Linked DNA regions of Dehalococcoides mccartyi 195. The protein of the gene in region 2 binds, or shares a complex with, the protein of the main gene of each other region. Links are inferred from orthologs where the notes say so. Each region holds a gene or a part of one and is shown on either strand. Other genes may lie near its edges.

Region 1 (15,928 bases), 920 kb from region 2 along the record:
TTATTTTCGGTGAGTATAGTTTTAGCCTTTTGATGGGCTTCTTCAATCAGCCCGCGGACTTCTTCGTCAATCATATCGGCTACTTTTTCGCCGTAGTCTTTCTGTTCGGATATCTCACGCCCCAAAAAAACCATTTCTTCTTTGTTGCCAAAGGTGCGCGGCCCCAGTTTGTCACTCATACCATAGCTGGTGACCATCTTGTGGGCAATATCGGTAGCCCGGCGCAGGTCATCTGAAGCACCGGTGGAAAGTTCTTTAAAGGTCAGCTCCTCCGCTACATACCCGGCCAGCAGCCCGGCCATCATGGCCTTGAACTGGGAGCGGGTCATCAGGTAGCGGTCTTCGTTGGGTAGCTGGCGGGTATGCCCCAGGGTCATGCCTCTGGCCACAATGGATATTTTGTGAACAGGGTCAGCCCCCTGTACCAGCCGAAGCACCAGCCCGTGTCCGGTTTCGTGGTAGGCGGTGACCTCTTTTTCCTGGGTGCTTATGCGGCGGCTCTTGCGTTCCGGCCCGGCAATAACCCGGTCAATGGACTCTTCAAGGTCTTCGGTCTCAACCACTTTGCGGTTCTTGCGGGCAGCCAGTATGGCGGCCTCGTTAAGAAGGTTAGCCAGGTCCGCACCCGAAAAGCCGACTGTTTGCTTAGCCAGATTTTCCAGATTAACCGTATCTGCCAGGGGTTTGCCCTTGGCATGTATTTTCAGTATGGCTTCACGCCCGGTTATATCCGGTTTGTCCAGCACTACTCTGCGGTCAAAACGGCCGGGGCGGAGCAGGGCGGGGTCAAGGATATCAGGGCGGTTGGTAGCCGCAATAACTATTACGCTGGTATCGGTATCAAACCCGTCCATTTCCACCAGTATCTGGTTAAGGGTCTGTTCGCGTTCGTCATGCCCGCCGCCCAGTCCGGCACCGCGCTGGCGTCCGACAGCATCTATTTCGTCTATAAAGATAATGCAGGGGGCATTCTTTTTAGCCTGGTCAAACAAATCACGCACCCTGGAAGCACCCACGCCCACAAACATTTCTACAAACTCGGAGCCGCTTATAGAGAAGAAGGGAACTCCGGCTTCTCCGGCAATAGCCTTGGCCAGCAAAGTTTTACCCGTACCGGGGGGGCCTATCAGCAAAATACCTTTGGGAATGCGGGCACCCAGCGCCTGAAACTTTTCACGGGATTTCAGGAACTCTACTACTTCGCCTACTTCCTGTTTGGCTTCGTCTACCCCGGCCACGTTGGCAAAGGTAATGGTGGGCTTGTCCATATTAAAGAGCTTGGCCTTGGAGCGGCCGAAAGAGACGGCCTGATTGTTGGCGCCCCTGGCCTGGGTAAAGATGAAGATGAGCAGGCCGCCGAATATCAGGAAGGGCAGATAGGTAAGAATCATAGTGCCCCAGTCCAGTCCGCCTGCCGGCTGGATATTTACCTTGACATCAGTCAGGTCCAGGCCTTCAATGTCGTAAATACTGGCAATGTATTCCTTTACGGTGGACAGTTTTGTGCCGTCAGTGGTAGTTACCTCTATATTTTCACTGTCAACTGTAATTTCGGCAATCTTGTGTTCCTGAGACAGGGTTATTATCTGGCTCAGAGGCACTTCCTCCGGTTTCTGGGAGTTCGGCACCAGAAACGAAAAGATTGCTATGATAGCCACCAGCATCACGATATAAATAATGGTGCTGCGTTTCCAATTTGAATTCATTTGGTACCTCAAAATTTCATGTAATATGGGACATATTAAGTAAATTATAGCATATAAGGATTGCGTCGTCTTCAGGCCAGAGAGAAGTAGGTCTCTTTAAGAAGCAGGGCATCTTCCTCCAGATTAGGGCTTTCGCAGATTACCAGCCCGGCACAGCCTTTGTCACGAAGGCAAAGCAGCAGTTCTTTATAATTGAAATCTGACTCAGCCAGGTTCAGGTGCTGTCTTTCGCCGCGGGGTGAGTAATCTATACCGGAAATGTGTATATGCATATTTTTAAGGGCGCTTTCACCCAGGTAATCAGCCATAGTGGTTAACATAAAACTAAACTCGGAATAAGAGTTGAATTTGCCGGTGCGGGCATGGTAATGGGAAAAATCTATAGTCGGCAGCAGGCCGGGTATCTCGCTGCAAAGTGCCATAGTCTCCTTAAGGTCTCCGAACTGGGTGACTTTGCCGCTTACTTCGGGGCGGAGGCTTATCGGAAAGCCCTCTTTCTGAAGACGTTCAGCCACCGGGCGGATATTATCCCGTATGGCTTCGTAGGCGGCAGAAGGCGAATCCGTCAGGTAAAAACCTGGGTGAAATACCAGTGACCCCGCCCCGCACAGAGATGCCGTTTTGGCGGACTGGTAGAGCAGGTGCTGGCTCATTTTAACCTTGTTTTCTTCCACTGCATTAAAGTTCAGGTAGTACGGGGCATGGGCGGACAGCTTTATGCGGAGAAGCTCTGAAAGTATGCGTACCGGATTGGTATCCGGGGCTTTCATATATACCCCGCGGACAAACTCTATTTCCATGCCATCCAGCCCCAGCTCTGCCACCCGGTGGATACCGTTCTGGGTGGTGTGTTTGGGGGTGGAATAGGGAATGCCGGCGGTGCCGAAAAGTAAACCTGCCATAGGGTATAAGTATATCAGATGTGTTCGGCATTTAAAAAACCTAAGGCCTGTTTTAGCCTTATTACAGCCCGCAGCGGGTTGTATGCTATACTAAAAACAGATTTTTGGGGAGGGTGCACTTGGAATCAATAGATATTGCCCGGCAGATGGTAAGTATAGCCAGTGAGAAACAGGCTGAAGATATAGTCCTTTTGGATGTCAGGGAGTTGGTTAGTTACTGTGATTATTTCGTGCTGATGAGCGGCGCTTCCGGCCGTCAGCTTTCGGCTATTGCGGATACGGTTGAAAAGACCTTTAAACCTCTTAAAATAGGGCCGCGCCACCGTGAAGGTGACGCGGATTCAGGCTGGATACTGCTTGATTTCGGCGGGGTGATTGCCCATATATTCACCCCCGAAATACGCTCTTATTATAAGCTTGACCGTCTCTGGGAGAATGCCCCCAAACTGGTTTCTGTCCAGTAACTAACGGCGGTCGTAGTTTACCAGTTCGCTTTCGCTGAAAAACAGGCTTATTTCATGTTTGGCGTTTTCAGCCGAGTCTGAGCCGTGAACGGTATTCTGCTCTATATTTATACCCAAATCTCCCCGTACCGTACCCTTTTCAGATTTGGCAGGGTCAGTGGCGCCCATAGCCTTGCGCATTTTCTCAACGGCATTTTCGCCCTCAAAAACAGCGGCTACAATAGGGCCGGAGGTAATGTAAGTGACCAAATCCTTGAAAAAGGGGCGTTCCCGGTGGGGGGCATAGTGCTTGTCAGCTAAAACGGCATCCATCTGGAGCATCCGCAGGCCAATCATTTTCAGCCCCAGTTTTTCCATTCTGCCCAGTATTTCGCCGGACAGGCCGCGGTTAACGCCGTCAGGCTTAACCAGTAAAAGTGTTCTTTCCATATTTCTCCTTTATTTAGCGCCGGCCAAACCTATAAAACCGGCTATATCTTCTACACTAATCTTGCCCAGGGTGTCAACTATCATATCAGCTTCGCTCAGGGCCTGGGGTTGCTGGCTGTTGGTAACAGCTATGCATTTCATACCGGCTTTCTTGGCGGCTTCCACTCCGGCGGGTGCGTCTTCTATTACCAGGCACTCTTCCGGGCTGGCGCACAGTCTGGCGGCCGAGAGTAAGAATATCTGGGGGTTGGGCTTGCCCTTGGTGACATCTTTTTCGCTGACTGTAGCCAGGAAGTAGTCCCCTATACCCAGTTTAGTCATAACCAGCTTGATATTGGCCAGCGGTGCCGAAGATGCAATGGCCATGCGGTAACCGGCTGTTTTCAGGGATTTTAAAAGTTCTATCACACCGGGAAACAGCTGTATCTCCTGCCCGGCGTATTCACGGAAAAGGTGTTCCTTGCGGTCAGCCAGAGTGTGGATAGTATCCGCGTCTGACTTCTCACCCAGCACCGAATAAATTATCATGTCATTCCGCAGGCCGAAGGTACGGTAAAAATCTGCTTCGGAAAAAGTATAACCTATCTCCGCAAAAGTAGTCTGCCATGCCCGCATATGAAAGGGGGCGGAATCTGCAATTACCCCGTCCATATCCCAGATAACGGCTTTGTTTTGGGAGAGCGGCAGGCCGGTGCGGTGTTTGCGGGGGGATATCTGGGGGCGGCGCAGGTAAAGCGGTTGCAAACCGGCAGGGCTGTCAGTCAGGCCGTCTTCAATCCTCTTTTTAGCCAGCCGTGCCAGCGAGGCTGCCCTTGAAGGGCGTATATCAGCCGGGGCAAATACTGCTTTTTTATCTCCAAGCAGGGCTTTAAGCTCGGTTTGGCTGGTTTGGCTTATCGGCCCGCAGATAACACAGGGTTCACTGACTTCAGCGGCTAAATCAGCCAGATTGGTGATATAGGGTTTAACCTCTTCTTTTAAGCCGTCTCCGTTCTTTTGGTAGATCGCTGCGGCATATTCCTGCTGTCCTGAGGGCAGTAATGCCCACACCTTAAGGCCGCTTGCCAGATAGGGGTAGGCGGCCAGTTCCAGTGTGCCGATACCGCACAGGGGGATATCCAGAGCAAAAGCCAGGCTTTTGGCGGTGCTCAGGCCTACTCTTAAGCCGTTAAAACTGCCCGGCCCTATGGAAACCGCAATGGCTGAGGCATCTTTAAGGCTTAGCCCGGCTGACTCAAGCAGCCACTCCAAACGGGGCAGCAGCTCTACCGTCTGGTTTTGGTGGCTTAGCCAGTTGTACTGGGCCACTATTTCATCATCTTTAAGGACAGCCAGCCCGGTGTCCGGGGTGGCTGTATCAATGGCTATTAAAACCGGCATCCTTTACCCTCTGTGCAATCTCATTTAGCAGCTCTTCATAGCGGATACCCCAGGCAGACAGGGTCAGTTTCCGCTTATTTTCATCCAGATAGGCTATTTCTATCCGCAGGTTTTCCGTAGGCAGCAGCTCATCGGCTTTGTCAGCCCACTCAACCACCGTTACTCTGCTGCCGTAAAAATAGTCATCCAGTCCCAGTTCCTCTATTTCTTCGCTCAGGTCCAAACGGTATAAATCTATGTGATACAAAGGTAACCGCCCGTACATCTCACGCACCAGTACAAACGAAGGGCTCAGGGCATTTTCGGTAACATCCAGCCCCTTGGCTATTCCCTGGGTCAGGTTCGTTTTGCCTGCTCCAAGGTTCCCCACCAGGAAGATAATATCCCCGGCTGATGCCAGTCCGCCTATTATCTTGCCCAGGTCTTGGGTTTGCCGGGTACTGTGACTCACCAGTTCAAGTTGGTTCATTTCGGTTTTTTAAAATGCTCCCAGCCGTTCTTTTCCGGCTGAAGGGCCCTCCCATCTTTATCCACTAATTTCAGTTCATCCGGTTTACCCGGAATAATCTCACCTATAATAGTAACCGGTATTCCGCTTTGGGCTGATATCTGCTCTATCACTTTGGCCGGGGCGGTAAATAGCAGCTCGTAATCTTCCCCCCCGTAAAGTGCCATGTGTTGGGCTTGGAGAGGGTAGCAAAGACGCAGGCTGGGGTGGACAGGCAGCCTCTCAAGCTCAATTCGGGCACTCACCCGGCTCTGCCTTAGTATATGCAAAAGGTCAGCCGCCAGCCCGTCACTGATATCTATACAGCAGCGAGCCCCCTCTTTTACCAGCAGCCGGGCTTCATTTATCCGCGGTTCGGGGCGGTAAAAAGAGCGGCAAAATATCTCCCGGCTTTCGTCTGGAACTTTGGTTTGGTTTAAAAGCATATCCAACCCGGCGGCGGCATTGCCCAGATAACCGGTAACAGCTATTTTTTGCCCTGGCAAAGCCGTGTTCCGGGTAAGCAGCTTGTCCGGGTTTTCTGCCGAACCCAGCAGGGTAACCGCCAGATTTATTAAGGAGGACTGGTTGGTATCCCCGGCTATTATGGCCGTCTGGTATTTGTCAGCCAGGCTTCGCATGGCGTTATAGCAGTCTGTCACGCTGGAAACGAGCGTATCCGGCGGCAGGTCAATATTCACAATAGCATATTGGGGGACTCCCCCCATGGCGGCAATATCGCTTAGGTTTATCGCCAGGGCTTTGTAACCTAAGTCTGCCCAGTTAAGCATACTGCGGTTGAAATGTACGTTTTCAATAAGGCTGTCCACCGTGACCAGCTGGTATCCCTGAGGCCGGAAAACAGCCGCATCGTCACCAATATCCAGTATCAGGTTTTGACGGGCAGGGGTGGTTTCATCTGTTCCCTGGTGCAGAAGTTTGTTCAGCTGGTCTATCAGCTGGCATTCGCCTATGTCAGAAACCTTCATAATGCAAGGATTATACCATTTTCAGCTATCGCCTGCAGGGTCTAAAACAAGCGTTTTCTAAAATTCAAGGAGGGGATTTTTTAGCTTTGGCTTACGTATGGGCTGCGATGGGAATTAACCTTGACAATTAGTACATTGAGGAATATTATTGATTTTTGAAATCGCCATTAGTGTGGCGTTTTTGTTTGGCACTTACTCAAAAAAGCTGAGTTTTGTCATTGGTGGGTTCCCCGTTTCAATGACTTCAGATATGGAATATGTCTAAATAAATGCTTCAAAAGGTGATAGCTGATGAGTAGTTTGGCCGAAGCGCCTATCCATGACCCCGGATTTGACTCTGAAGAGGCGCATAAACGTAAACAGTATATGGTTGACTTGTTCGTAGTCCAAGCAAAAAACTACGATTTCCATGATGATGTTTTCGGGCTTTATGCCCACCGTTTCTGGATGCGGACCGTTCTTAAGATAATGGGGCGGTTTCTGAAAGACCGGAAGCATGTTGATATGCTGGATTTGGCCTGCGGCACCGGCTTTGTTACCTTCAATACAGCCAGAAACTTTGACAATGTTGACATAGAGGCCTTTGATATCAGCCCGGATATGCTGGCCGTTGCTAAAGAACGCTACGAAAAGTATTTCAAAGGGCGGAACATCAAGTTCTGGCGGGGTGATGCCGAAGTTCCCTTTGGCGAAGAGAAATATGACCTGGTAACTACCAGTTTTGCTTACCGCAACTTTGCCAACAAAGGCATTGCCACCGAAAACGTTTTCAATGCCCTGAAGCCGGGCGGTCTGTTTATTATTCAGGACCTTACCAAACCCGAACGCCACCCCATGCGCGGGCTGTATATATTCTACATGAAGTATATCCTGCCGGTGCTTACCGGCATTCTGGGCACCGAAAAATCCGCTGCCCGCTGGCTTTACAAGTCTGCCATGATGATGCCCACTAACGGGCAGATTGTAAAACTGATGGAAAGTAAAGGCTTTGAGAAATGCCAGTACAAGAGCCTGTCACTGGGTATTGCCTGCGTAATCTGGGGTTTCAAGCCGGAGAAATCAGAATAAGATGAGCAGTGTGAATGTAAGCGTAAAAGACCCCGGTTTTGAGTCTGAAGAGGCTCAGGCCCGCAAGCGTTATATGCTCCAGCTGTTTGGCTTTCAGGCCAAACACTATGATTTGCACGATGATATTATAGGTATGGGTATTCACCGCCGCTGGGGCAAAGAGATGGTTTTAGAGATACTGACCTATACCCGCAATATGCCCCAGGTGAAAATGCTGGATTTGGCCTGCGGGACCGGTTTTGTTACCTTTAACACTCTGCGTTACATGAATAATGTGGATATAGACGCCTTTGATATTACCCCCGAAATGGTGGAAGTAGCCAAGGGGCGGCTCAAGAAAAACTACCCTGACCGCAATGTAAAGTTCTGGGTGGGTGATGCCGAGGTACCCTACGGGGATGCCAAGTACGATGTTATCGGCACCTGCTTTGCCTTCCGCAATTTTGCCAACAAAAATCTGGCGGCCTCTAATATTTTTAAAGCACTTAAACCGGGCGGTCTGCTGGTTTTGCAGGATATGACCAAACCCGAAAAACAGCCCTTCCGCGGTATTTACCTGTTTGCCTTGAAAAACTTGATGCCCATCATGGCTCGGATAATAGGCACAGAACGCAAATCAGCCCGGTATCTGGCAAATTCGGTGCTGGCCATGCCCAGTAACGCGGAAATAATGTCTATCCTCCAGAATCAGGGTTTTATAAATATCAAATCCCGCTATCAGAGCGGTGGTATGGGTACACTGACCGTGGCCTATAAGCCGGAGAATTAAAATGGGTAAAGTGGATACACTGGCTTATGACATTGGGAATAACCGTACCCGCCACGTATATATAGGCAGTGACATACTGGGTAGTCTGCCCGAATATGCAAAACAGCTAAATGCGGACAAATTTTTTATAATAACTGATTCCAATCTGGAAAATATTCTAAAAGATAAAATAAAAGATTTGCTTTCCGGGGTGACCGAAACCCACCTGCTGGCTTTCCCGGCCGGTGAAGCCTCAAAAACTCTGTCTACTCTGGAAGACATAGGCTCAAAAATCCTTGACCTCAGGGCTACCAAATCAAGCGTTATCGTCTGTTTGGGGGGTGGGGTAGTAGGGAATCTGGGCGGTCTTACCGCCGCACTCCTTTTCAGGGGTTTGCGCTTTTTCCATATTCCTACCACCATGGTTGCCCAGATAGACAGTGCCATTGGCCAGAAACAGGCCGTTAACTACAAAATGGGTAAAAACCTGTTCGGACAGTATTATGCCCCTGAGTTTGTCTTTATAGATTTTAATTTCCTGCGGACTCTGCCCGAACGCCAGATACGGGCGGGTTTGGCCGAATCTGTAAAACACGGCTTGTGCCAGGAATCCTCCTTTTTTGACTATATAGAAGAACACGCCGGTGATTATTCGCCGGAAGTTATAGATTATATCTCCCGCCATACCATAGAGCTTAAGCTGGAGCTGCTTAAGATTGACCCCTTTGAGGGCAAGCTTGACCCCCAGCTGGAGCTTGGGCATACCATAGGCCATGCGGTAGAGATTATTAAAAACGGCCAGCTTTTGCATGGTGAGTCCATTGCTATCGGCATGGTGGCTGAGGCCGCCCTTTCCTGTGAGATGGGCTATATGAAGCCCGAACTGGCCGCTAAAATAGAGCGTATTTTCAAGAAGCTGGGTTTGCCCACCCGTATTCCGGCGGATGTTCCTCTGGAAGGGGTGCTGGAAGCCCTGCGCTATGATAACAAACGCCGTACTGCCCGTACAGACTTCTTTTTGCTTGAGGATTTTACCCGTTTCCACAAGGAAAATGGTAAAATAGGTACCAAGGTTTCTGAAGAGGTTTTGAAGAAAGTTCTTGAAAGCGCTTACTAGCGAACGTCCGGATTTTCAGGACTGGATACAGGCTGCCCGTCTCAAGTTCCTGCCCCAGGGTGTAATGCCGGTGGTAATAGCCGGCGCTTTGGCTTTTTCTGAAGATACCTTTGACGTAGTCAACTTTGTAGTGGCCTTTTCAGCCGCTGCCGCTGTTCAGATTGGCCTTACCATGTTTAATGACACCCTTGATTATGTTTATGGCACTGATTGCAAACATGCTGATGCCAAAAACCCTTTTTCCGGCGGGAGCGGGGTTTTTACCTGTGGGGTTATAAAGCCCCGCCAGTCCCTCCTGGTTATCTTCTCTCTGTATTTCTTCGCCCTGCTGTGTGCCATTTATATGGCGCTGGATATGGGCTGGGGGGTTATGTGGATTGCCGTTATCGGGGCGGCTATTTCCATACTCTATTCTGCTAAACCCATGCGTCTGGCTTACCATGGCCTGGGTGAGCTGATGATGCTTATCGGTTACGGGCCGGTGCTGACAGCCTGGGGGTATTTTGTGCATACCGGTATGGTTAACCGGGATGTGCTGCTGATAGGTGTTATACCGGGTTTGTGCATGTGGGCAATGATACTTATAAATGAGATACCTGATTATCAGGAAGACCGGGCCGCCGGTAAACGTAACCTGACTTATCGCCTGGGGCCTAAAAATGCCAAAAATCTTTTCAGTATCTCTTTGGCAGGCCTTTACACCTATATACTGGCACTTGTATTTACCGGGGTGATGCCCCCGCTTTCAGCCATATCCTTAGGCGGTATCCCTCTGGCAGTTATGGCTGTCAGGATTGCCCACCGCTATTATAATGACCCCATAAAGGTAGCCATGGCCAATAAATTGATGGTCATAATATATTCGGTCACAACTGCTACGGTGGCCATAGGGATGTTGACATAATGGTAGCCCCCAGTTTTTTTGAAAAAGTTGCCCCGGTATACGAATTTTTAACCCGTATGTTTATGCTGGGTACATTTGAAAGTGCCCGTGACAGAATGCTGAATGAAGATACCTCGGCTTTCAGTGTTCTTGACCTGTGTACCGGTACCGGGTATATTGCCAACAAGATAGAAGCAAAGCGGATTGTAGGTTTAGACCAGTCTGTCCAGATGATGGCCCTTAATGACCGCACCAAACGCCCCAACAAAACTCTGGTACGGGGAAATGCTTACCATCTGCCGTTTGAAGACGGGGAGTTTGAGCGTATTTATTGCTCCAGTGCCAGCCACGAGTTTAAACTCTTCGGTAAAGTACTGGCGGAATGCTTCCGTACCCTGAAGCCCGGCGGTAAGGTGGCTGTTTATGATATTTACCAGCCCAAAAACAAGTTTTATTCCCTGATAGTCAATACTATATACCGTTATCCTGTTGAGCATAATATTATGTGGGTGCATACGCTGGAGGAATGGCGCAAGCTTTTGACCGAAGCCGGTTTTGAGGTAGAGGAGCTGGAAGCTGTGCGGGGGGTATTTGTATTTGTGCGGGCCCGTAAACCTGTTTAAACAGTAAAAAGTTATAGATATATTACAAACAGGCCTTATGCAAGGCCTGTTTTATTTTTCCGCAACAGGTATAGCTAAAAATGGACAGTGGGCACTTAACAAAATAGTACCTTATGGTATCATTAGGTATGCGTTATGCTGTTATGGCGGACATACATGCTAATCTGGAAGCTTTAAATGCCGTTCTGGAAGATGCCGATAAAAGGGGTGCTGCCGGGATATGGTGTTTGGGGGATATTGTAAATTATGGCCCTGACCCGGTGGCCTGTCTGGAAATACTGAAAAGCCGCAAACATCTGGCTGTAGCCGGTAATCATGACCTGGCGGTTGCCGGTAAGATAAACCATTCTCTGTTTGCGCTGGAAGCTGCCCGCGCTCTGGTTTGGACCAGAAACCAGCTGTCCAGCGCGATGATTGATTATCTGGCCTCTTTGCCAGAGGTTGTAGTTGAGGGTGATTTTACCCTGGTGCATGGCAGTCTTCGCCGCCCGGACTGGGAGTATATAAGTACCCCCCAGATTGCGGCTGAAAATTTCGGGCTTATGAGTACCCCTTATTGTCTGGTGGGGCATACCCATATGCCTTATGTCTTTACCCCCGGCCAAAGGGGTATTTGCCGGGGTATGCCGCTTATGGCAGGCAGTATGCAGCCGCTCCGCCAGACCAGTCTGATAATCAACCCCGGCAGTGTCGGCCAGCCCCGGGACGGCAACCCGCAGGCCAGTTACGGTATTTACAACGAAGAAGCCCGTACTTTTTGTCTGTACAGGGTGTCTTATAACATAACGGCTACCCAGAAAAAGATGCAAAAAGCCAAATTGCCCCAGTTTTTGTCAGCACGATTGAGCAAAGGGAGCTAAATCCCTATAATAGGGGTACATGGAGAAAGACGCACCTCTGGCAGCTACTGGTACCCCTTCACTTATGGCTCAGGCCAAAGAGATGATGGAGGGCTATACCCTCAGGGCCCGCAAAGGGCTGGGGCAGCATTTCCTGATAAGCCAGGGCGTGCTTAACAAAATACTACTGGCTGCAGATTTGAAACCCACGGATACGGTTATTGAAGTGGGGCCGGGGCTTGGAGTGCTTACCGAAGAACTCATTAAAAGGGCCGGGCAGGTTATAGCGGTAGAACTGGATGACAAGCTGGTAACTGCCTTGACCGAAAAATTTAAAGCCTATCCTAATTTCAGGATTATCCATTCAGATATACTTAAAACCAGCCCGGCGGAAATACTGGGTCAAAATATTCCCTATAAGCTGGTGGCCAATCTTCCGTATTACATAACCTCAGCCGTACTTCGCCAGTTTCTGGAAGCTGAGGCCAAGCCGGAACTTATGGTGGTCATGGTACAAAAAGAGGTGGCCAAAAATATGGTCGCCCAAACAGGGGACATGGGTCTTTTAACCCTGAGTGTGCGTTTTTACGGCAACCCTTCGCTGGTATCAGTAGTGCCGGGCGGGGCTTTTTATCCTCCGCCGGAAGTGGATTCGGCTATTGTAAAGGTAGCTATCCCCCAGGCAGCCATTATGCAGGGGGTGTCTGAGGCTGATTTTTTTAAACTGGCCAGAGCCGGTTTCGGCACCCGCCGTAAAACCCTTCTTAACGCTCTGGCACAGGGACTGGGTGTATCCAAGCAGAGTGTACTGGCACTGCTGAACAGGGCAGGCATAGAACCCGCCCGCCGGGCAGAGACCTTGAGTATGGAGGAGTGGAAAATGTTATGCCTGGTGTACACGGAGAACCCATGCTGACACTGCTGGCTCCGGCCAAAGTCAACCTTAGTCTGGAAGTCCTCTACCGCCGGAATGACGGGTACCATGAGCTGCGGAGTATTATTCAGTCACTCAGCTTATGTGACCGCCTGTCTTTCAGCCCGGCCAAAACAGTGCAAATAAGCTCAGACAGCCCGGATTGGCAGGCTGAACATAGCTTGGTTTCCAAAGCTGTGGCCTTATTTAGTGAAAAGTGCGGGCAGGGACGCGGGGTAAACCTGACTATAGCCAAGCGTATTCCCCTGGTTTCGGGGTTGGGGGGAGACAGTTCCTGTGCGGCGGCTGTTTTAAAAGGGCTTAACAAGCTGTGGGGGTGCGGTTATCCGCGCTGGCGGCTTATGGAACTGGGGGCAGAGCTGGGTTCTGACGTGCCGTTTTTCATGATGGGCGGTACGGCTATGATGGAAGGACGTGGAGAAACCGTAACCCCCCTGCCCACTCTCAATCAAATGTGGGCGGTTTTGCTGGTTCCTGAAATAGAAATGCCGCCGGATAAAACTGCCGCTCTCTACCGTAATCTGCATGCAGATAGCTTTAGCAGCGGGGAAATAAGCGATAAACTGCTGGAAGATATATGTCAGGGTAAGCTAAGCTACAGTTCGTGTTTCAATGTATTTGAAAAAATAGCCTTCACCCTTTTCCCTGATTTGGCCAAATACCGCTGGCAATTTCTGGAAGCCGGGGCTTACCAGATATTTTTAGCCGGAGCAGGCCCGACCCTCTTTACCCTGCTTAAAGATAAAAATATGGCTGAGAAGATATACCATAATCTGTGCCAGAAGGGGCATCAGGCTTATCTGGTATCCACTTTAGGGCCACTGGATTGATGGGTGGCATAGAGGTATCATATAAATATCATTCAAATATCAGGGAGGTGTTTTGATGTCCAGTTCCGAAAATCTGTCGGCTGCTTTTGCCGGTGAAAGCCAGGCCAACCGTAAATATCTGTTTTTTGCTGATAAAGCTGAGAAAGAGGGTTTTGCTCACGTAGCCCGTTTATTCAGGGCTGCAGCCGAGGCAGAAACTGTCCATGCCCGAAACCACCTTAATGCTCTGAAAGGGGTGGGTGATACTGCGGCTAATCTCTCAGCGGCGGTTGAGGGTGAGAGTTATGAATTTACCAGTATGTATCCGCCTTTTATCAAAGAAGCTGAGGCCGAAGGAAATTCAGCAGCCTTGCTTAGTTTTAACCACGCCAACAAGGTAGAGAAAATTCATCACGGGCTTTTTGAAAAAGCACTGGAAGAAGTAAAGTCCGGTGTCAAAGCCCCGGACCAGGTATACTATGTATGTCAGGTTTGCGGTAATACCGTGCTGGGTGAGGCTCCTGCCCGCTGTCCCATCTGCGGGGCACCCGCCTCCAGTTTCAAGGCTGTCTAGGAAAATCTTTCTTACAAAACCAGGGGGGCAGATATCTGCCCCCTTTTGTATTTTCAGGACTGCTTTTGTGCTAAGGTCAGGTAAGAAAAATATCCTCCGGTTTGGCTGCAAATTCCTGCCCGCAGATACTGCAGCAGAAAAGTACCCGCTCTACTTCGTTATCTTTGCGGTCAATGCGGGCTACTGTTCCGTCTCCGCCGTCCTTGGGGCAGGTGGCACAGAGTATATATCTGAACCCGGTTTCGGGGTCACGGCTGGAGACCAGTCCCTGGGATAAAAGCTTGTTGGTTAGCGCCAAATCCTTTTTTATCTGCATATCATAGTTTCCCCTCTTTGTTTGTTCATTTAGTATATACTCCTAGAGACATTTAGGGTATCCCCGGAATTAGACTAAGGGCTTTTAGTGTTTTGGTATTTCCTGCCCGCAGACGGGGCAGATGTGTTCGTTCAGTTCCTTTTTCCTGCGGAATTCTTCCAGCAGCCCAGCGGATAAAATGGCGGTCGGCAAAGCGAAGACAGCCAGCCCCAGTACAGCGATAACACTCCCCAGAAATTTCCCCAGTGCGGTGATGGGGTAAATATCACCGTAACCTACCGTAGTCATGGTCATAACAGACCACCACATGGCATCAGGTATATTTTTAAACACTTCCGGCTGAGCCGGGTTTTCCACGAAGTACATCAGGCTGGAAGTAATAATAACCAGCAGCAAAATAATGGAAAAAGATATTATCAGGGCTTCTCTGCGTTCGCGGAGTACGTTTAGAATCATGTGGGAGGTTTCGTTGAAGCGCTTCAGATGGCTTAAGCGGAATAACCGCAGGAGCCGCAGGGTTCTCAAGAAACGCAGGTCTACGCGTATAAGGAACGGCAGGTAGAAGGGCAGGATAGCCAGTAAATCCATCAGCACCAGCGGGGATAAGGCAAAGCGTATCCGTCCGGTAAAAGGGTGCGAATACTTCGGCTCAACGGTACAGCTCCACACCCGCAAAATATATTCCAGGCTGAATACTGTCACTGAAAATATTTCAAAACTATGAAGCAGGGTATGATAATCACGTGCAATGGTATCTACCGAACCGAGTATAACCGCCAGCACATTTAAACAGATAAGGCTGATGATAAACCAGCTGATAAACTTGCGGGGCTGGCTTTCAAAGCCAAAGGTCAGCAGGTCGTGCACCTTTTTCATAGTATCATGACTGGTCATCTGCTTGTCTCCGTTTTACATAATCTATTTCATCTGCCCGGCTGGTTAGCTGGCCGTCAAGCTTCAAAAAGAGCAGTTCTCTTAGTATAGTTTGGATAGCCGGGCCGGGTGTAAATCCGAGGGCAATCAGGTCTGCTCCTTTTAAATGCGGCTTTATATTTGAAAGTTCTTCCTCAAAAAGTGAGATATTTTGCCTGACCAGAGGGTTGTCTGACGCTATATAAAAACTCTGCCGGGCTTCTTTCCGGCACTTTACCAGTATCTTGTACAAATGGCTGGGTCTAAGGCCGGTTTTTTCCAGTTCGGGTAGATTTTCAGCCAGATACCGGTAATCACCCAGACAGCCGGTAATATATTTACCGGGGTTAAGCCCGGTTACCAGGTTTTCTGCCTGAAGTTTATTCAGACGGGCAGAGAGCAGGCAGTAATATATTACCCTGGGTATACATGTGCCGTATATTTTTCTGGCTTCGGCAAATTTTCCCACCAGCCAGCCATCAGCCTTTACACCCGGCAGGCTGTATCTGAGGACGCCTGTTTCCTCTGCTTTCAGGAAGATATTTTCAGGTTTGGCTTCTTCCAAAACACATTCTATCTCATAACGCAATCTGTCAGCACCTATCAGCGGAATTAGCTGCATATCACGCTTAAGCAGGGCAAGAGTCTCAGCCGAAATATCAAAACCGAGCCGCTCCGAGTAACGCAAAGCCCGCCAGATGCGGCTGGGGTCATCCTGGAAGCTCTTCGGATGGAGTACGCTAAGTTT
Region 2 (15,739 bases):
AGAACTGGGTTTTGATATATACAGCACCGGCGGAACCAAGAAATCACTCCAGCAGGCAAATGTAACCGTTCACGGCATTTCGGACATGACCGGTTCGCCTGAAATACTGGACGGACGGGTCAAAACTTTGCATCCCAAGGTACACGGCGGCATACTGGCCCGGCGTGACCTGCCCGAACATATGGCCGAACTGGAAGAACACCATATCCAACCCATTGACATGGTGGTAGTCAATCTCTACCCCTTTGTCAAGACTGTTTCCCGGCCGGATGTAAGCCTGACTGATGCACTGGAGAATATTGATATCGGCGGACCTACCATGATACGGGCTTCCGCCAAGAACTTCCCCAGTGTGATTGTGGTGGTAGACCCTCAGGATTACTCCCGTGTACTGGAACACCTTCAGGCAGGCACTCTGAGCCTTGACGAACGCAAGAAACTGGCCCAAAAGGCCTTCCAGCACGTAGCCATGTATGATACGGCCATCTCCCAGTACCTCTGGCAGGGAGAAGAGGGTTTCCCCGAAAATATGACCATAGCCCTTTCCAAACGCTATGACCTGCGTTACGGTGAAAACCCCCACCAGCCGGCTGTTTTCTATGCTGAAAACAGGGTTGGACAAGGGCAGGACAGCGGCATTACCTGGGCGCAGCAGGTCTGGGGCAAACAGCTTTCCTTTAACAATATTCTGGACGCAGACGCCGCCTGGGGAGCCGCCACTGACTTTGCGGCTGCCACAGTAGCCATAGTCAAGCATACCAATACCTGCGGTCTGGCCAGTGACGAAAACATTGCCGAAGCCTACAAGAAGGCCTTTTCGGGTGACCCCGTTTCGGCTTACGGCGGTATAGTAGCCTCCAACCGCAAAGTGACACTGTCCATGGCCGAAGCCATGAAGGGTGTCTTTTATGAAATCATCATTGCCCCCGAATACGAACCGGAGGCACTGGAATTCCTTAAAACCCGCAAGGATTTGCGTATACTCATAGCCGAACTGCCCAAACATGCGGAAAACAAGGCCGCTTCGCTGGATTACCGCCGGGTAAAAGGCGGGCTGCTGGTGCAGGCGGCTGATGAACTGGCCGAAGAGGCCCTTCAGACCAAGGTAGCCACCAACCGGGCACCCACCGCTGAGGAAATGGCAGATTTGAAATTCGCCTGGCGGGCAGTCAAGCATATTAAATCAAACGCCATTGTCCTGGCTAAAAATAAAGTCCTGCTGGGAATGGGCGCAGGGCAACCCAACCGAGTAGTCAGCGTAGACATTGCCAAGAGCAAGGCCGGTGAGGCCTCAAAGGGCAGTGTCATGGCCTCAGATGCCATGTTTCCCTTCCCTGACAGCGTTGAACAGGCGGCTGCCGCCGGAGTAACCGCCATTATCCAGCCGGGCGGTTCTATCCGTGACCAGGAATCTATTGACGCTGCCAACAAGTACAATATAGCTATGGTATTTACCGGTACCCGCCACTTCCGCCATTAGAAAGAACCGGAGGAATTATGCCTGTTAAACCGAAGTTCAATATACCCGGGAACCTGCTCTCAGGTGATACCACTGATATTTATTTTGCCCGTACGGTGGAAATACTGGCTAAGGAAAACCAGAACCCGGAGACGGTAATGGAAGTATTTACCACCCGCCCCGGTATTCTGTGCGGCCTGAGCGAGGCTGTAGAGCTTCTGCAGGCGGTATTACCGGCGGGTGAGGGTGAAATATGGGCTTTGGAAGATGGCGACCAGATTTCCGCCAAGGAAGTTGTGATGCGTATCAAAGCTCCTTACCTGAGCTTCGGTCTTTACGAGACTGTTTATTTGGGTATGCTGGCATCCGGCACAGGCTGGGCAACCGCCGCCCGTGAATGTGTTGAAGCGGCCGGGGATATACCCGTTACCAGTTTTGGTGCCCGCCATATTCACCCGCTGGTTGCCGGACGGATGGATTATGCCGCCATGATAGGCGGGTGCAAAGGCTGTTCGTCTATTGAAGGGGCGCGCCTCTGGGGCATCAGCCCTTCGGGCACTATTCCCCATTCCCTGATACTGGTTATGGGTGATACCCTGAAAGCTACCCTGGCCTTTGACAAACACATGCCGCCCCAAGTACCCAGAGTAGCTCTGGTGGACACCTTCAAGGACGAGGTGGAAGAAAGCCTGCGGGTAGCCGAAGCCATGGGACAAAGGCTGGACAGTGTCAGACTGGACACCCCCTTTGAGAGAGGCAGGGTCACGGCTGACCTGGTTAAAGAAGTGCGGGCTAATCTGGATATGGCCGGACACAATCACGTCAAGATATTCGTTTCCGGCGGCCTTACCCCGGAACGTATCCGCTACTTCGCAGAGAATAACGCCCCGGTAGACGGCTACGGCACAGGCAGTTATATAAGCGGCGCCCGCCCCATTGACTTCACTGCAGACCTGCACGAAATTGCGGGCAAAGCGGTAGCCAAGCGGGGACGTATTCCCGGTCTATCCCAAAATCCCCGCCTTAAAAAAGTGCGTTAATATTCCCCGTGATACTGCTTAAAGCGGCTCTAACCAGCCGCTTTTTTATTTGACAGAAAAGCCCGCCTGAAGTATTATTCAGTATATTCTGATTTTTCTGATTTATTGCGAGGCCGAGATGGAAGAAAAATGTTGCTGCGGGGTAGATGCCATCTTAAGCGTAGATGCCCGCGGCCAGCTGGTACTGCCCAAAGAAATCCGCACCAAACTGAATATTCAGCCGGGAGACAAGCTGGCAGCTATCACCCGCCATTCAGGCGGCAAGCCCTGCTGTCTGCTGCTTATCAAAGCAGACGAATTTTCAGAACTGGCAAACGAAATAGTCAGCCCTATTTTAAAAAATATGACAGTGGCAGGAGGAAATTAGCCCGTGACAGACATCAAAAAACTGGTTCGTGACGAATATGGACATATCGCCGAAAGAGCGGCTTCGCCAGCCAGCGGCTGCAGCTGTTGCAGCTGCAATTCTGACATAGCCGCCGAATCCAGCCTTCAGGCAGGCTACACCGAAGAGGAAATAAACTCCGTTCCCGAAGGGGCAAACCTGGGGCTGGGGTGCGGCAACCCTCTGGCACTGGCTGAAATAAAAGAGGGTGAGACCGTACTGGACCTGGGGTCAGGCGGCGGCTTTGACTGCTTTCTGGCAAGCCCGCGGGTAGGTGCAAAAGGCAAAGTAATAGGTGTTGACATGACACCCCAAATGCTGTCTATAGCCAAACGCAATGCTTTTCAGGGCGGCTATACCAATGTAGAGTTTATCCAGGGGGAGATTGAAAACCTGCCGCTGGAGTCAGACAGCATAGACCTTATCATCTCCAACTGCGTAATAAACCTGTCACCGGACAAGCCTGCCGTTTTCAAGGAAGCCCTGCGGGTGCTCAAGCCGGGCGGGCGGATAGTTATATCTGATATTGTACTGGAAGGTGAACTGCCGGACGAAGTCCGCAAATCTGCCGCTGCCTATATAAGCTGTATTGCCGGGGCAGAACAGTTTGACGATTATCTGGATATCATCAATGAGGCCGGCTTTGTTGACATAACATTACTTTCCAAAGAAACCTATGGCGCAGATAGCTGCTGTAACGACGATGAAGGTTGCGGATGCAGCTGCGGCTGTTCAGGCGAATCCTGCCAGAGCGGTGAAGATACTGAAACCAACGCACTGGACGGCCTGATAAGCAGTCTCAGGTTAAGGGCTTACAAACCGCTTTAATTTTGGAGTTTAAATTCCACCCGAAGCACCCGGCGGGTATTTTCATCTACCTTGGCAGACTGGCCGATACGGTAGCCCACCAGCCAGAGTATTTCTGCGCCCGAAAAAAGCAGGGGTACTCTGGCCCGCCAGCTTCGGGGGATTTTATTATCTATCATAAATTCCTTCAGGCTTTTGGCTTCTTCCATGCCCAGCGGCTGAAACTGGTCACCTTCGGTGCGGGTGCGGACAGCCAGGTCACTCCCGGCTTTGTCCATATCCAGATAGGCCACCAGAGTACTTTCACTTAAATCCAGCCCTACCGGGGAAGGCAAGACTTCGGTCTTTACAGTCCAGCCGTCCAAAATAGTTTCAGTGCCAACTCCCAGCCGGTACTCCCCCTGAAAAGGCGGGTACGGACAGAGTTCATCAATCTCCCAGCCCAGCAAATAATGTTCATAGTCCACCTGAAAGACCAGCTTGTAAGGCAGGTCTATTCGCCGTCCGGCAGGTTTGTCCAGAGTCTGGATAATGCTTTCTATATGACGGGCTTCAATATCCTTCAGTCCGCCCAGCAGTTCTTCCAGCATCTGCCTAAGCAGGTTTCTTTTGAGTGCCGGATGAAGCCGCTGCATCTCTATTTTTTCAATCATAAGCACATTGTCCTGCCGGATTACCAGCTCAGCCTTCATTTGAGAAGTCACTTCGTCCAGCAGGGCCATTTCTTCACCCGCAATAAATGCAGTGCGGAGTATGGTTTCTTCAAAGGCGGGGTTAATTCCCCTAAGCATGGGCAGCACCTCAAGGCGGATACGGTTGCGTAAAAGGTCTGTACTCTGGTTAGTTACGTCCTGTACGGGTGAAAGCCCGGCTTCGCAGCAGTAATTTTGAGTTTCAGCCCGGCTGAGGCCAAGCAGAGGGCGGATAACCCTTAGACAGCCTTCACCGGCTACCGTACGGTTTAAAACAGGCCTAAGTCCCTGAAGCCCGCGGGTTCCGCTGCCGCGTACCAGATGAAGCATAACCGTTTCAATATTGTCATCTGTGGTGTGTCCCACCGCCACTGCCGCCGAACCATACTCAGCAGCAGTCCGGCAAAGAAAGGCATACCGCATTTCGCGGGCGGCTTCTTCAGTTGACAGGTGGTGTTCAGCCTGATAGGCCTTGACACTGACTTTCTGCTGGCAAAGGGGTACACCCAAAGCAGCCGCCAGTTCGGCCACATAGGCGGCATCACGCTCGGATTCTTCACCCCTCAGGCTGTGGTTCAAATGGGCCAGCCGCAAACTGAAACCCATTTCACAGCTTAGTTTATGCATTATGTAAAGCATACAAACGGAATCAGGCCCGCCAGAAACCGCCAGCAGGATTTCATCTCCGTCTGACACCATGCCCTGTTGTTTTATATATCTGCTTACCCGTTCGCTCAAAATTTCATTGTTGTCCAAGGGTATGTCCCGCCTTTTAAAAACTTCGTCAACAAGTATTTTCTCAAATACAACGGCTGTCCTGATGAAAAACGTTTTCATTAAAGAGTGCCAGATAGGCCTGGCTGCCCTTAAACTCTATCAGACTCAGACTGCCAATGTGAAGCCTGAAATTGGCCATTTTTTCCAGAGGCAAATCCAGCACCTTGCAGATAACCGCCAGTATCACAAAATAGTGACAGACCACCGCCACATTCTGGTCAGGATGGTCAGCGGCTATTTGGGTGATAACCCGCCAGGCACGGGTCTGGACATCAGTCAGGGATTCACCGCCCGGAATCCGGGGCAAACCGCCCTCCGGGTGGGGTTCGGTAAAGAGTTCGGTAACCTTCATATTGGCACTGCCCATGTCCATACCCTCAAAATCACCCGCCTCTATCTCCCGAAGGTCTGGTGCGGTATTGATGGCAAGGCTGTGCTCAAGGGCAATCACCTCGGCGGTCACTTTGGCCCGGCTGAGCGGGCTGGAGTATATGGCAGACAGTTTTTCATCTTTGAGCCGCAGTGCCAGATTTCGGGTCTGGCGCAGCCCGTTTTCATTCAGGGGGGTATCACTTAACCCGCCCTGCAGCCGTCTTTTATTATTCCAGTCTGTTTCCCCGTGGCGAATCAAATACATTCTGGTCATGTCTAACCTCTGTCTACACTATGGCGTTTTTCAAATTCGTCTGCCAGACTAATCCGCTGAGTATAGTTAGGGTGGTCCTGGGTCAGCCGCTCCAGCCAGTTTGAGGGTTCAGCCTCAGCCAGATTCTGGTTGGTCAGGCGGGTCATAGCTGTCCGGAAGGCCGAAGGATTATTACTGATATTAAGGGCAAATTCATCTGCCTGCTTTTCCAGCCTGCGGGTAAAAAGGCTGATTAGCGGGGCAACTGCCATCAGCAAAAAAAACAGGATACTACCCATAAGCGGCAGCCCGGCCGGGTCTGTCAGACCATTATACCCCACCGCATCACCCAGATAACTGAAAATTAGCCCGCCCCCCGCCAGCACCCCGAACAGGACTGCCGCCTGAAGAGAAAAAAGACGGAGCATATCGTTATGCTGCTGGTGGGCAATCTCATGAGAAAGGACAACCTCTATTTCGGGTATGGAATAACGGTCTATCATAGTATCACTCAGGACTATCCGCCTGGTACGCCCCAAACCCATCAGGGCGGCATTGGCGGCGGTTCCGCGCTTACTCAGCTCTATAACATATATCCCGCGGACATATACGCCTATACGCCGGCAAAGCTCTAAAAGACTGTCTTTCAGCTGCCCGTCTTCAAGCGGTTTCATAGGGTAGAAAAGGGGTATCAGCCAGACAGGGGCAATAAAGGTCATACCCAAACTCACCGCTAAAAATCCCAGCCAGACCAGCAGCCACCAGATATCCGGCCATGCACCCATAACGGCATATACCGCCGCAACCAGAGGCGCACCCAGCACCAGCATAATCAGAAAAGACTTGGCTGTATCCGCAAAAAAAGCCCGGCGGGTCTGTCGGGAAGTGCCGTAGCGTTTAGCCAGTATATACCCGGTATAATAACCAAACGGCAGACTGAATATTTCGTAAACAACCGCCAGCAGCAAAAAGTAAATAACAGCTGCCCAGACAGGGTGAGATACCAAATGGGCAGCAACTGAGGCGGATAACCCGCCGAATATTAAAACCAATGCGGCTGCGGCAATGATAAGGGCTTGGATATAAGTAAACCGCCGCTCAATACGGCCGTACTCTCTGGCTTGTTGCTGACGCTGGGTATCCAGCTTAGGGGGAGAGTTCAGATTATCTTCGGGGGGAAGAGCCAGTTCTTCTTCAGGCATCAGGCCTCCAGGACAAGCCGTATACGCTCCACTGACAAAGGAAATTCGCTGATACCCAGGGCTTTGGTGAGTTGTTCGGGGCGGCCGGCCCCTTTGCTGTCACACTGAAGCAGCATCCGCAGGCACAGCACACCATCCAAAAGAGAGACCACTTCCAGTTCAGCTGTCTGGGCGCGTAAATCATATTCCTTTACTTTGTCCTGACGCTGCAGCTGCCACAAGAAGCTGTCTTTAGCCATAAAATCATCTACAGCCTTATGGCATTCCGCCAAAGACATTGAAGTATTTACGCTTACCAGATACTCTGCCTGCCGTACCAGCGCCTGGAGTGAGTCATGTTCGGGGGGAACAACGCAGCTTTGAAGTATCTTGACGCCCTCCGGCAGGTGGCGGTTAATCAAATCTTCAAAATAATGGGGGCTGACAGCAGCAGAGGTATATAAATCCATAAACTCCGCCCGGCTGGTATACCCCACCGGCAAGGGTGAGGCCAGAGCCATTCGGGGGTGAGGGTTAAAGCCCTCCGAATAGGCCAGTTCTACCCCGGCCCGGTAAAAAACCCTTTGCCACAGGCGTATTATGTCAAGGTGAGAAATAAACTTCAGGTTTTCTCCCCTTTGGTATCTAACTCTTAGACGCTGCACGCTTTTCCTTTGTTATCAGGACTTCATCAATCTTCATACCCTTCATACGGGTAATCACTACCTTAAGGTTTTGAAGTTTAATCTGCTGACCCTGCTTGGGTATGTATCCCAGGCGGTCAAGTATCAAACCGGCAATAGTCTCATAATCACCTTCGGGCAGGTCCAGTTCCATTTCTGCGTTAGCTTCTTCTATCCGCATGCTGCCGTCCACCTGAAAGGTGTATTCGTTTATAGATTCGTAGTCTTTTTCGGCTTCCGCCAGTTCATCACCCACCGGCCCTACTATCTCTTCCATCAGGCGGGAAAGGCTTACGATACCGGCCGTACCGCCATACTCATCTACCACCACACACATCCGGAAATTCTTTTCCCGCATCTCGTTAAACAGCTTGCCGATAGGCTTGGTTTCAGGAGCAAAATAAGCCGGGCGCATAAGGTCATCTACCAAATCCTGCTGGTTATGAGTGCCTTTGGCCAGTGCCATCAGCACGTCTTTGATAGATAAAATACCCAGCACGTTATCCATGTTGTCTTCGTACACCGGGAAACGTGACATGGGGGACTCGGCATATAAATCCAGAAAATCTTTCAGGGTTGAGCCTTTTTCCACGCTTTCCACTTCCGGTCTGGGTACAATCACTTCCCTGACCGGCCGGTCTGAAAACTCAAATACCTTGTGCAGAAGCTCCGCTTTATCTTCTTCAACCGTCCCCTCTTTATGGCCGACAGTTATCATAGCACGGATATCATCTTCGGCCACCAGGGAACTTTTAAGGGCAGGGCCGCCGAAGAGCTTGGTAAAACCGGAGGATATCCAGCCAAGCAGAGCTACTATAGGTGCGAATATTTTGGAAATCACCTCTACCGCAGGGGCTACTGCGAAGGCTATTTTTTCAGAATGCTGGGTAGCCAGAGTTTTGGGGGTGGTTTCGCCGAAAACCAGCAAAATAATAGTAACCCCGGCAGTGGCGATAAGCACGCCTCTTTCATTACCCCAGATAGAAACCGCCAGAACAGTACCCAAAGCGGAAGCGGCTGTATTTACAAAGTTGTTGCCCAAAAGTACAGTGGAAAGGAATTTTTCCGGCCTCTCCATCAGCTGCGAGACCTTGTCTGCGCCCTTTACTTTACTTTGAACCATATTTTGCAGGCGGAACCGCTGGATCGAAATAAAGGCTGTTTCAGAGCTGGCAAAAAAAGCGGAAAAGACAATACACAGAAAGAAGAGTATAAGGTACCAGGTATCGGTACTCATTTTGAAGAAAACCTCACTAACCTAGGCTACATGGCCTGGATATTTATAATAACATTGCCCTATATAGGTGTCAAAGGGTTTAGCCCCTTGACATTGTCTATGCTATAATCCTGCATATATGAAGATACTCGGTATAGAAAGCTCCTGTGATGAAACCGCTGCCGCAGTAGTGGCAGACGGGGTAAATATTTTATCCAACCGGGTATCCTCGCAGATAGATATCCACTCCCGTTACGGCGGGGTAGTCCCCGAAGTGGCTTCCCGCCAGCACCTGCTTTCCATATTACCGGTCATAAGTGACGCACTTAAGGAAGCACGTACCGGATTTGATGAAATTTCGGCCATAGCTGTAACCAACGGGCCGGGTCTGGCAGGCTCTCTGATAGTGGGGGTAAATGCCGCCAAAGCCATAGCCGCCGCCCGCGGCATACCCCTGGTGGCGGTAAACCACCTGCACGGCCATATCTATGCCAACTGGCTTTCCGGCAGGATACCGGAATTCCCCTGCCTGTGCCTGACTGTCTCAGGCGGGCATACCGACCTGGTGCTGATGAAAGGGCATGGTCAGTATCAGCTGCTGGGACGTACCCGTGATGATGCCGCCGGAGAAGCCTTTGACAAAGCCGCCAGAATACTGGGTTTAAGCTATCCAGGCGGGCCGGCCATAGACAGAGCTTCGCAGGACGGTGAGGCAGTACTGGATTTGCCGCGCTCGTGGATACCCGGCAGCCATGACTTCAGCTTTAGCGGACTGAAAACCGCCCTGCTCCGGCTGGTGGAAAACGGCGAAGTCTGTTCGGTAAATGACGCCGCCGCCAGCTTTCAAAAAGCGGTGGTAGATGTACTGGTAACCAAGACCCTGAACTGCGCCCATGAGTACAACGTAAAGCAGATACTGCTGGCAGGCGGAGTGGCCGCCAATAACCTGCTGCGTAAACAGCTAAGCGAACAATCCCCTCTGCCGGTTTCCATACCACCCATAGGCTTATGTACCGACAATGCCGCCGTAATAGCCTCCTGCGGCTATTTCCGCTTTATATCCGGCGGTCAGGACAGGCTGGACATGGATGTACTGCCGGCGCTGTCCGTTGTTTCCTGATATCTAAAGCATTTCTTCGCCAAATAAAAAAGGAACTCGTTTCCGAGCTCCCTTTTACAAACTGTACAGTATTTGAGGCGGCCTGTACAGTATTTCAAAGACCATCCAGATCTTTGAGAACTGCAATCAGTATAGACCAGAACCAGAGCCCTTGCTATCGTACTTAATACGTAAATTGACTGCGCATTTATGCTTAGTACTATTCTATACTTTAGTATATTTTCAGTTTAGCAAACCCTGTTAAAGCTCTGCTAAGCATTGCTATTGACATACTGTAAAGCATTCCGGAGAGTTATCAGCATTGGATTAAATAGCTTTTCGTAGTCTTAAGGGTGTATTTATGGTTATTTTATTCTAAATACCTGTAATTACCGCTGATTGCAGTTGCAGCCGACTTCCCAGTGCTGTATTATATGCCTGTTAGCAGTCTCGTACTGAGACTGCTAAAACATTGCCGCAATAAATTTAGTCAAACTTAGAAGGAGGAATAATGGCAACTAGATTCGAACCCCTGCACAACATGGTACTCATCCAGCCCCAGGAAAAACAAGACATGAGCAAAGGCGGTATCATCATCCCTGACGCCGCTCAGGAAAAATCTCAGGAAGGCGTGATTGTCGCCGTGGGCCCCGGCCGTCTGGACAAAGATGGCAAACGCGAACTCATGAGCATTAAAGTCGGTGACAAGGTTCTTTTCCCCAAATTCGGCGGTGTTGAACTTAAATCTGGCGGTATTGATTACATCATCATGCCCGAAAGCCAGATTATGGCTAAAATCGTAGGCTAAATTTTTTAACGAATATTAGGAGGTATAATGGCTAAGCAGATTATATTTGGCGAAAAAGTCAGGGTCTCCCTCAAGAAGGGCGTTGATACTCTGGCTAACACAGTAAGAGTAACCCTTGGTCCCAAAGGTCATCCCGTTGCCCTGGAGCGGAAATGGGGCGCACCCACTGTTATAGATGACGGTGTAACCATTGCCCGTGATATTGAACTGCCCGATGCTTTTGAAAATATGGGTGCCCAGCTGGTCAAAGAGGCCGCAACCCGCACCAGCGATGCCGCCGGTGACGGTACTACCACCTCTATCGTACTGGCTCAGGCCCTTATCAACGAAGCCTTCAAGAATATTGCCGCCGGTGCCGAACCCATCAACCTGAAACGCGGCATTGAAAAGGCTGTGGCCGCTCTTAAGGCCCAGCTCCGCAAGAACTCCACCCCCGTCAAGGGCAAACAGCAGATTGTTCAGGTAGCCACCATCACCGGTAAAGACCCCGAAATCGGCAACCTGATTGCTGACGTTATGGATAAAGTCGGCAAAGACGGTGTTATCACTATTGAAGAATCCCGTGGTCTGCGCTATGAAACCAGCTACGTAGAAGGTATGCAGTTTGACCGCGGTTATATCAGCGCTTACTTCGTAACTGACCCCGGCCGGATGGAATCCATCATGGAAGATGCCACCATCCTGATGACCGACCGCAAGATTGAAACCGTTGCCGAGCTGCTGCCCGCTCTGGAAAAAATCCTGCAGATTTCAAAGAATCTGGTCATTGTAGCCGAAAACGTTGAAGCCGAAGCTCTGGCTACCCTGGTAGTCAACAAGCTGCGCGGCAACCTGAATATCCTGGCTGTCAAAGCCCCCGGCTATGGCGACCGCCAGAAAGCTATGCTGGAAGATATGGCCATACTGACCGGCGGCCATGTAATCAGCAAGGAAGCCGGCCGCAAGCTGGATTCCGTAACCGAAGCTGACCTCGGTCATGCTCGCAGAGTTGTCTCCAATAAAGACAAGACCACCATTATTGACGGCGAAGGCTCTGCCGAAGCTATCAAGAACCGCATCAAGCAGATTAAAGCCCAGATTGAAGAAACCGAATCTGCCTTTGACCGCGAAAAACTGCAGGAACGCCAGGCTGCTCTGGTCGGCGGCGTAGCTGTTATCGCAGTAGGCGCTGCTACCGAAACCGAAATGAAAGAGCGCAAAGCCCGCGTTGAAGATGCTTTGGCTGCCACCCGTGCCGCCATTGAAGAAGGTATCCTGCCCGGCGGCGGTACCGGCCTCCTGAATGCCCTGCCCTGCCTTGATGCCCTGAAACTGGAAGGCGACGAAGCCACCGGTGTCAGCATTGTCCGCAAGGCTCTTATTGAACCCGTCCGCTGGATTGCTACCAACGCCGGCAAAGACGGCAACGTTATCGTTGACAAGGTCAAGAACTCACCCGTAGGCCATGGTTACAACGCTGAGAAAGATGTCTTCGGCGATATGGCTGAAATGGGTATCATTGACCCCACCATGGTTGTCCGCTCTGCCCTTGAGAACGCTTCCTCCATTGCCAATATGGTTCTCATCACCGACTCACTGGTAGCTGATATTCAGGATAAAAACCCCGCTCCCCCCATGCCTGAAGCTCCCGGAATGTACTAAGACCCAAACGGGTTAAACAAGAAGGGCGGGACTTTAAAGTCCCGCCCTTTTCTATTATTCACAATAGGCTTAGATACAAATATATTGTCTAGTCTTTCAGCAGACAGGCTACTGCATCTTTGTCAACAGGCCCTACCAGTGCCAGCCGCATTTGGGGTTTTTGGAAGTATTCGCCTGCCAGTTGCATAACACCTTTCAGGCTGACCCCGTCTATCAGGCGAATAACATCTTCGTGGGTGTTCACCCTTTGGCACAGCAGTTCCTGAGAACCTATCCACTTGGCCATATAGCGGCTGTCTTCCATAGCCAGCTGAATCCGTCCCTTGGACATTTCCTTAGCCTTTGTCAACTCTTCAGCTGTTATGGTTGTCTTGGCAGTTTCCAGTTCACTAAGTACAGCCTTTATACAGGCAGTCAGATTAGCCGGATCTACCGCCGCAAAAACAGAGAAAGCCCCGGTATCATGCAAATACTCAAGCCCGGACTGGACAGAATAAGCCAAACCCAGATTATCCCTGACACGGGCAAAAAGGCGGCTGCTCATGCCGTCACCCAGTATAGTGTTTAATATGCTGAAAGCATAACGGCGTTCATCCAGACGGTTCATGCCCGGCATGGCCAGCATCAGGTTAATCTGCTCGGCATCACGCTTGTCCACCCCTACCTGACAAGGGTTGCCGGAGTGATACGGCTCAAAGGTCTGAACTTTTTGCTGCCCGGCCAAACCGCCAAAGGCCTGAGAAATGGCCGAAACGGCGTTCTTATGCTTTATATCCCCGGCTACTGCCACCACTATATTGGCAGGGGTGTAATGGCGGTGCATGAAATCAAGCAGTTTTTGGCTGTCCAGACCGGCCACACTCTGGCGGCTGCCGGCTATATCCCGCCCCAGCGGGTGATCCGGCCAGAGTATCTCATCAAGCAGCAGCCCTACCCGGTGGGAAGGGTTGTCCAGGCTCATGCTTATTTCTTCGTAGATTACCTTGCGTTCCTTCTCAAGGTCTTCGGGGTTAAACAGGGGGGTTACCAGCATATCCGAAAGCACATCCAGGGCCAGAGCAAACTTGTCACTGCCCACTTTGGCATAATAAAGGGTAGACTCACGGTCGGTAGCCGCATTCAAAATACCCCCCACCCCCTCTATGGCACTGGAAATAAGCTGGGAATCAGGATACTTTTTGCTACCCCTGAATACCATGTGTTCTATAAAGTGGCTGGCACCGGCCTCGCAGTCTGTTTCATAACGCGAACCCACCCCGATATATACGCAAATGGTAACCGAACGGCTGGCAGGCATATGGTGGCTTATTACCCGCAAACCGCTTGGCAAAACACTTAATTCATACAAATAAACACCTCGCTTCTTTCTGAATAATAAACACAGCCTTAAAAGGTGTCAAATACCCCCCGAATTAGACACCCAAGCGGGTCTGCCTTATAATTAAATAAGAATTATGCACGAACTATCCATAACCGAAGAACTGCTAAAAACAATTGTAGCCAAGGCTGAAGAAGCCAAAGCCCGTAAAATCAGCCGGATAAATCTGGTGATAGGCGAATATGCAGGCGTGGTGGAAGACAGCGTAAAAATGTGTTTTGATATACTCAGCCAGGACACTATGGCCAAGGGGGCGCTTTTAGAATTTAAGCGCATACCCGCCGAATTCCGCTGCCGTTTGTGCGGCCATACCTTCCCTTCAGGGCAGCATGCACTGGTCTGCCCCAAATGTCAGGGCTGGAATGCCGAAGTGATAGCCGGCAACGAATTTTTTATTGAAAGCATTGAGGTAGATGATGAAAGTCAAAGTTCTTAAAAATATTACCGACATGAATGACCAGCTGGCTGCCAGAAACAAGGATATGTTTGCCGGAAAAGGCATACTGGTGATAAATGTCATGTCTTCACCCGGCGCCGGTAAAACCAGCTTGCTTCTTAAAACTATTGAGCTGCTGGGAGATGATGCCCGGGTGGGTGTGATAGAGGGTGATATAGCCTCAAGCGTAGATGCCGAAAAAATAGCCGCCACCGGTTCGCAGGCTATTCAGATAAATACAGACGGGGGCTGCCATCTGGATGCCAACATGGTAGCCTCAGCCGCAGACGGGCTGGAACTGGACAAGCTGGATATTATTTTTATTGAAAACGTGGGCAATCTGGTCTGCCCGGCCGGATTTCAGCTGGGCGAAGCCAAAAGGGTAGTGCTGGCATCCGTGCCGGAGGGTGATGACAAACCCACCAAATACCCCTTTATGTTCAGGGATACAGACGTAATAGTCATAACCAAAATGGATTACCTGCCGCTTAGTGATTTTAATATGGAATCCTTCCGCAAAACAGTACTGGGTCTCAACCCGGACGTAAAAATAATTGAGCTTTCAGTAAGGAATGGCCAGGGGCTGGACGAATGGACAGCCTGGCTGAAAAGCAACCTCCTCAAGGGGAAATAGATGCCCGCACCTAAGCAAACCAAGCGGTTTGCCTTTGCCATCAGCGGGATTGTCCAGGGGGTGGGCTTCCGCCCCTTTGTTTACCAGCTGGCCGCCAAACACGGCTTAAACGGCTGGGTCAGGAATACTTCTGCCGGAGTGGAGATAGAGGCAGAAGGGATTGAACAAGCGCTGGACAGCTTTTCAGATGAGCTAATTAGCCTCAGCCCGCCCCAGTCAGTTATTAAAACATTTAAACAGACTGAAATACCCTTAACAGGTGAAGAAGGGTTTACCATCAAACCCAGCCAGAGCCTTTCCGGGCGTTTTCAGCTGGTTTCACCGGATATAGCCACCTGCACCCAGTGCCAAAATGATGTATCTGACCCCCGAAACCGCCGCTACCGTTACCCCTTTACCAACTGCACCAACTGCGGCCCCCGTTTTACCATAATTGAGGACATACCCTATGACAGACCCCTGACCACTATGAAAGACTTTGAAATGTGCCCGGTCTGCCAGGCCGAATATGACAACCCTTTAGACCGCCGTTTCCATGCCCAGCCCAATGCCTGCCCGGTGTGCGGCCCCCGCCTCTGGCTGGTGGATAAAACCGGAAAAGAGCTTGAAAGTGCCGATGCTATAGCAGAAGCCGCAAAACTGCTGAAAGACGGCCGGATTTTAGCCATACGGGGTCTGGGGGGCTTTCTGCTGGCCGCTGACGCCACTAATCAGCTGGCGGTTAATACCCTCCGGCGCCGTAAACACCGCCCTTCCAAACCCTTTGCGGTTATGCTTCCTGATATAGCCGAAGCCCGCAAACACTGTTTTATATCCGCCGAAGAGGAAAAGCTGCTTATTTCACCTGCCGCACCCATTGTCCTTTGCAAATGGAACAG

The links.
Region 1: the proteins of tsaD (region 2) and tsaE are in contact, whole or in part, in a crystal structure (PDB 6N9A), measured with the Thermotoga maritima proteins. The link is inferred for Dehalococcoides mccartyi 195 from one-to-one orthologs. Residues at the interface, in WP_004082750.1 of Thermotoga maritima: Cys10, Asp11, Arg49, His50, Leu82, Gly84, Gly135, Gly136, Glu154, Thr155, Leu156, Asp157, Asp158, Ser159, Glu162, Asp165, Lys166, Arg169, Leu170, Tyr175, Lys213, Thr214, Leu217, Tyr218, Gln221, Arg222, Asn324; in WP_004082108.1 of Thermotoga maritima: Leu37, Gly38, Lys46, Lys57, Val59, Lys60, Ser61, Thr63, Phe64, Thr65, Leu66, Met67, Val69, Pro71, Tyr82, Arg83, Leu84, Asp86, Asp88, Phe89, Asp93, Ile128, Asp130, Glu131, Arg134.

The regions. Positions count from the first base shown.
Region 1 is NC_002936.3:371,202-387,129, forward strand. Bases 3,605-6,593 are described here. They hold tsaE (tRNA (adenosine(37)-N6)-threonylcarbamoyltransferase complex ATPase subunit type 1 TsaE), read right to left. Parts: upstream 5,351-6,593; coding sequence 4,859-5,350; downstream 3,605-4,858. Other genes in these bases: DET_RS02180 (bifunctional tRNA (adenosine(37)-N6)-threonylcarbamoyltransferase complex dimerization subunit type 1 TsaB/HAD family hydrolase), read right to left, coding at 3,605-4,881; thiL (thiamine-phosphate kinase), read right to left, coding at 5,347-6,357. Also shown: ATP-dependent zinc metalloprotease FtsH, read right to left, coding at 1-1,706; DET_RS02165 (TIM barrel protein), read right to left, coding at 1,778-2,608; rsfS (ribosome silencing factor), read left to right, coding at 2,722-3,072; ndk (nucleoside-diphosphate kinase), read right to left, coding at 3,073-3,501; more of DET_RS02180, read right to left, coding at 3,511-3,604; DET_RS02195 (class I SAM-dependent methyltransferase), read left to right, coding at 6,649-7,425; DET_RS02200 (class I SAM-dependent methyltransferase), read left to right, coding at 7,427-8,194; DET_RS02205 (iron-containing alcohol dehydrogenase), read left to right, coding at 8,196-9,290; DET_RS02210 (prenyltransferase), read left to right, coding at 9,274-10,194; DET_RS02215 (class I SAM-dependent methyltransferase), read left to right, coding at 10,194-10,796; DET_RS02220 (metallophosphoesterase family protein), read left to right, coding at 10,910-11,656; 16S rRNA (adenine(1518)-N(6)/adenine(1519)-N(6))-dimethyltransferase RsmA, read left to right, coding at 11,676-12,551; ispE (4-(cytidine 5'-diphospho)-2-C-methyl-D-erythritol kinase), read left to right, coding at 12,545-13,399; DET_RS02235 (rubrerythrin family protein), read left to right, coding at 13,455-13,952; DET_RS02240 (hypothetical protein), read right to left, coding at 14,029-14,268; DET_RS02245 (potassium channel family protein), read right to left, coding at 14,353-15,162; DET_RS02250 (CCA tRNA nucleotidyltransferase), read right to left, coding at 15,149-15,928. UniProt on the Escherichia coli protein: Required for the formation of a threonylcarbamoyl group on adenosine at position 37 (t(6)A37) in tRNAs that read codons beginning with adenine.
Region 2 is NC_002936.3:1,287,566-1,303,304, forward strand. The notes cover bases 8,195-10,994. They hold tsaD (tRNA (adenosine(37)-N6)-threonylcarbamoyltransferase complex transferase subunit TsaD), read left to right. Parts: upstream 8,195-9,004; coding sequence 9,005-9,985; downstream 9,986-10,994. Other genes in these bases: DET_RS07295 (HlyC/CorC family transporter), read right to left, coding at 8,195-8,886; groES (co-chaperone GroES), read left to right, coding at 10,476-10,772; groL (chaperonin GroEL), read left to right, coding at 10,800-10,994. In the rest of the region: purH (bifunctional phosphoribosylaminoimidazolecarboxamide formyltransferase/IMP cyclohydrolase), read left to right, coding at 1-1,480; DET_RS07260 (nicotinate phosphoribosyltransferase), read left to right, coding at 1,498-2,499; HgcAB-associated protein HgcC, read left to right, coding at 2,618-2,866; DET_RS07270 (arsenite methyltransferase), read left to right, coding at 2,870-3,712; tRNA lysidine(34) synthetase TilS, read right to left, coding at 3,709-5,139; DET_RS07280 (histidine phosphatase family protein), read right to left, coding at 5,183-5,806; DET_RS07285 (M48 family metallopeptidase), read right to left, coding at 5,809-6,987; DET_RS07290 (TIGR03936 family radical SAM-associated protein), read right to left, coding at 6,987-7,631; more of DET_RS07295, read right to left, coding at 7,612-8,194; more of groL, read left to right, coding at 10,995-12,413; DET_RS07315 (M16 family metallopeptidase), read right to left, coding at 12,502-13,761; hydrogenase maturation nickel metallochaperone HypA, read left to right, coding at 13,868-14,227; hydrogenase nickel incorporation protein HypB, read left to right, coding at 14,208-14,861; carbamoyltransferase HypF, read left to right, coding at 14,862-15,739.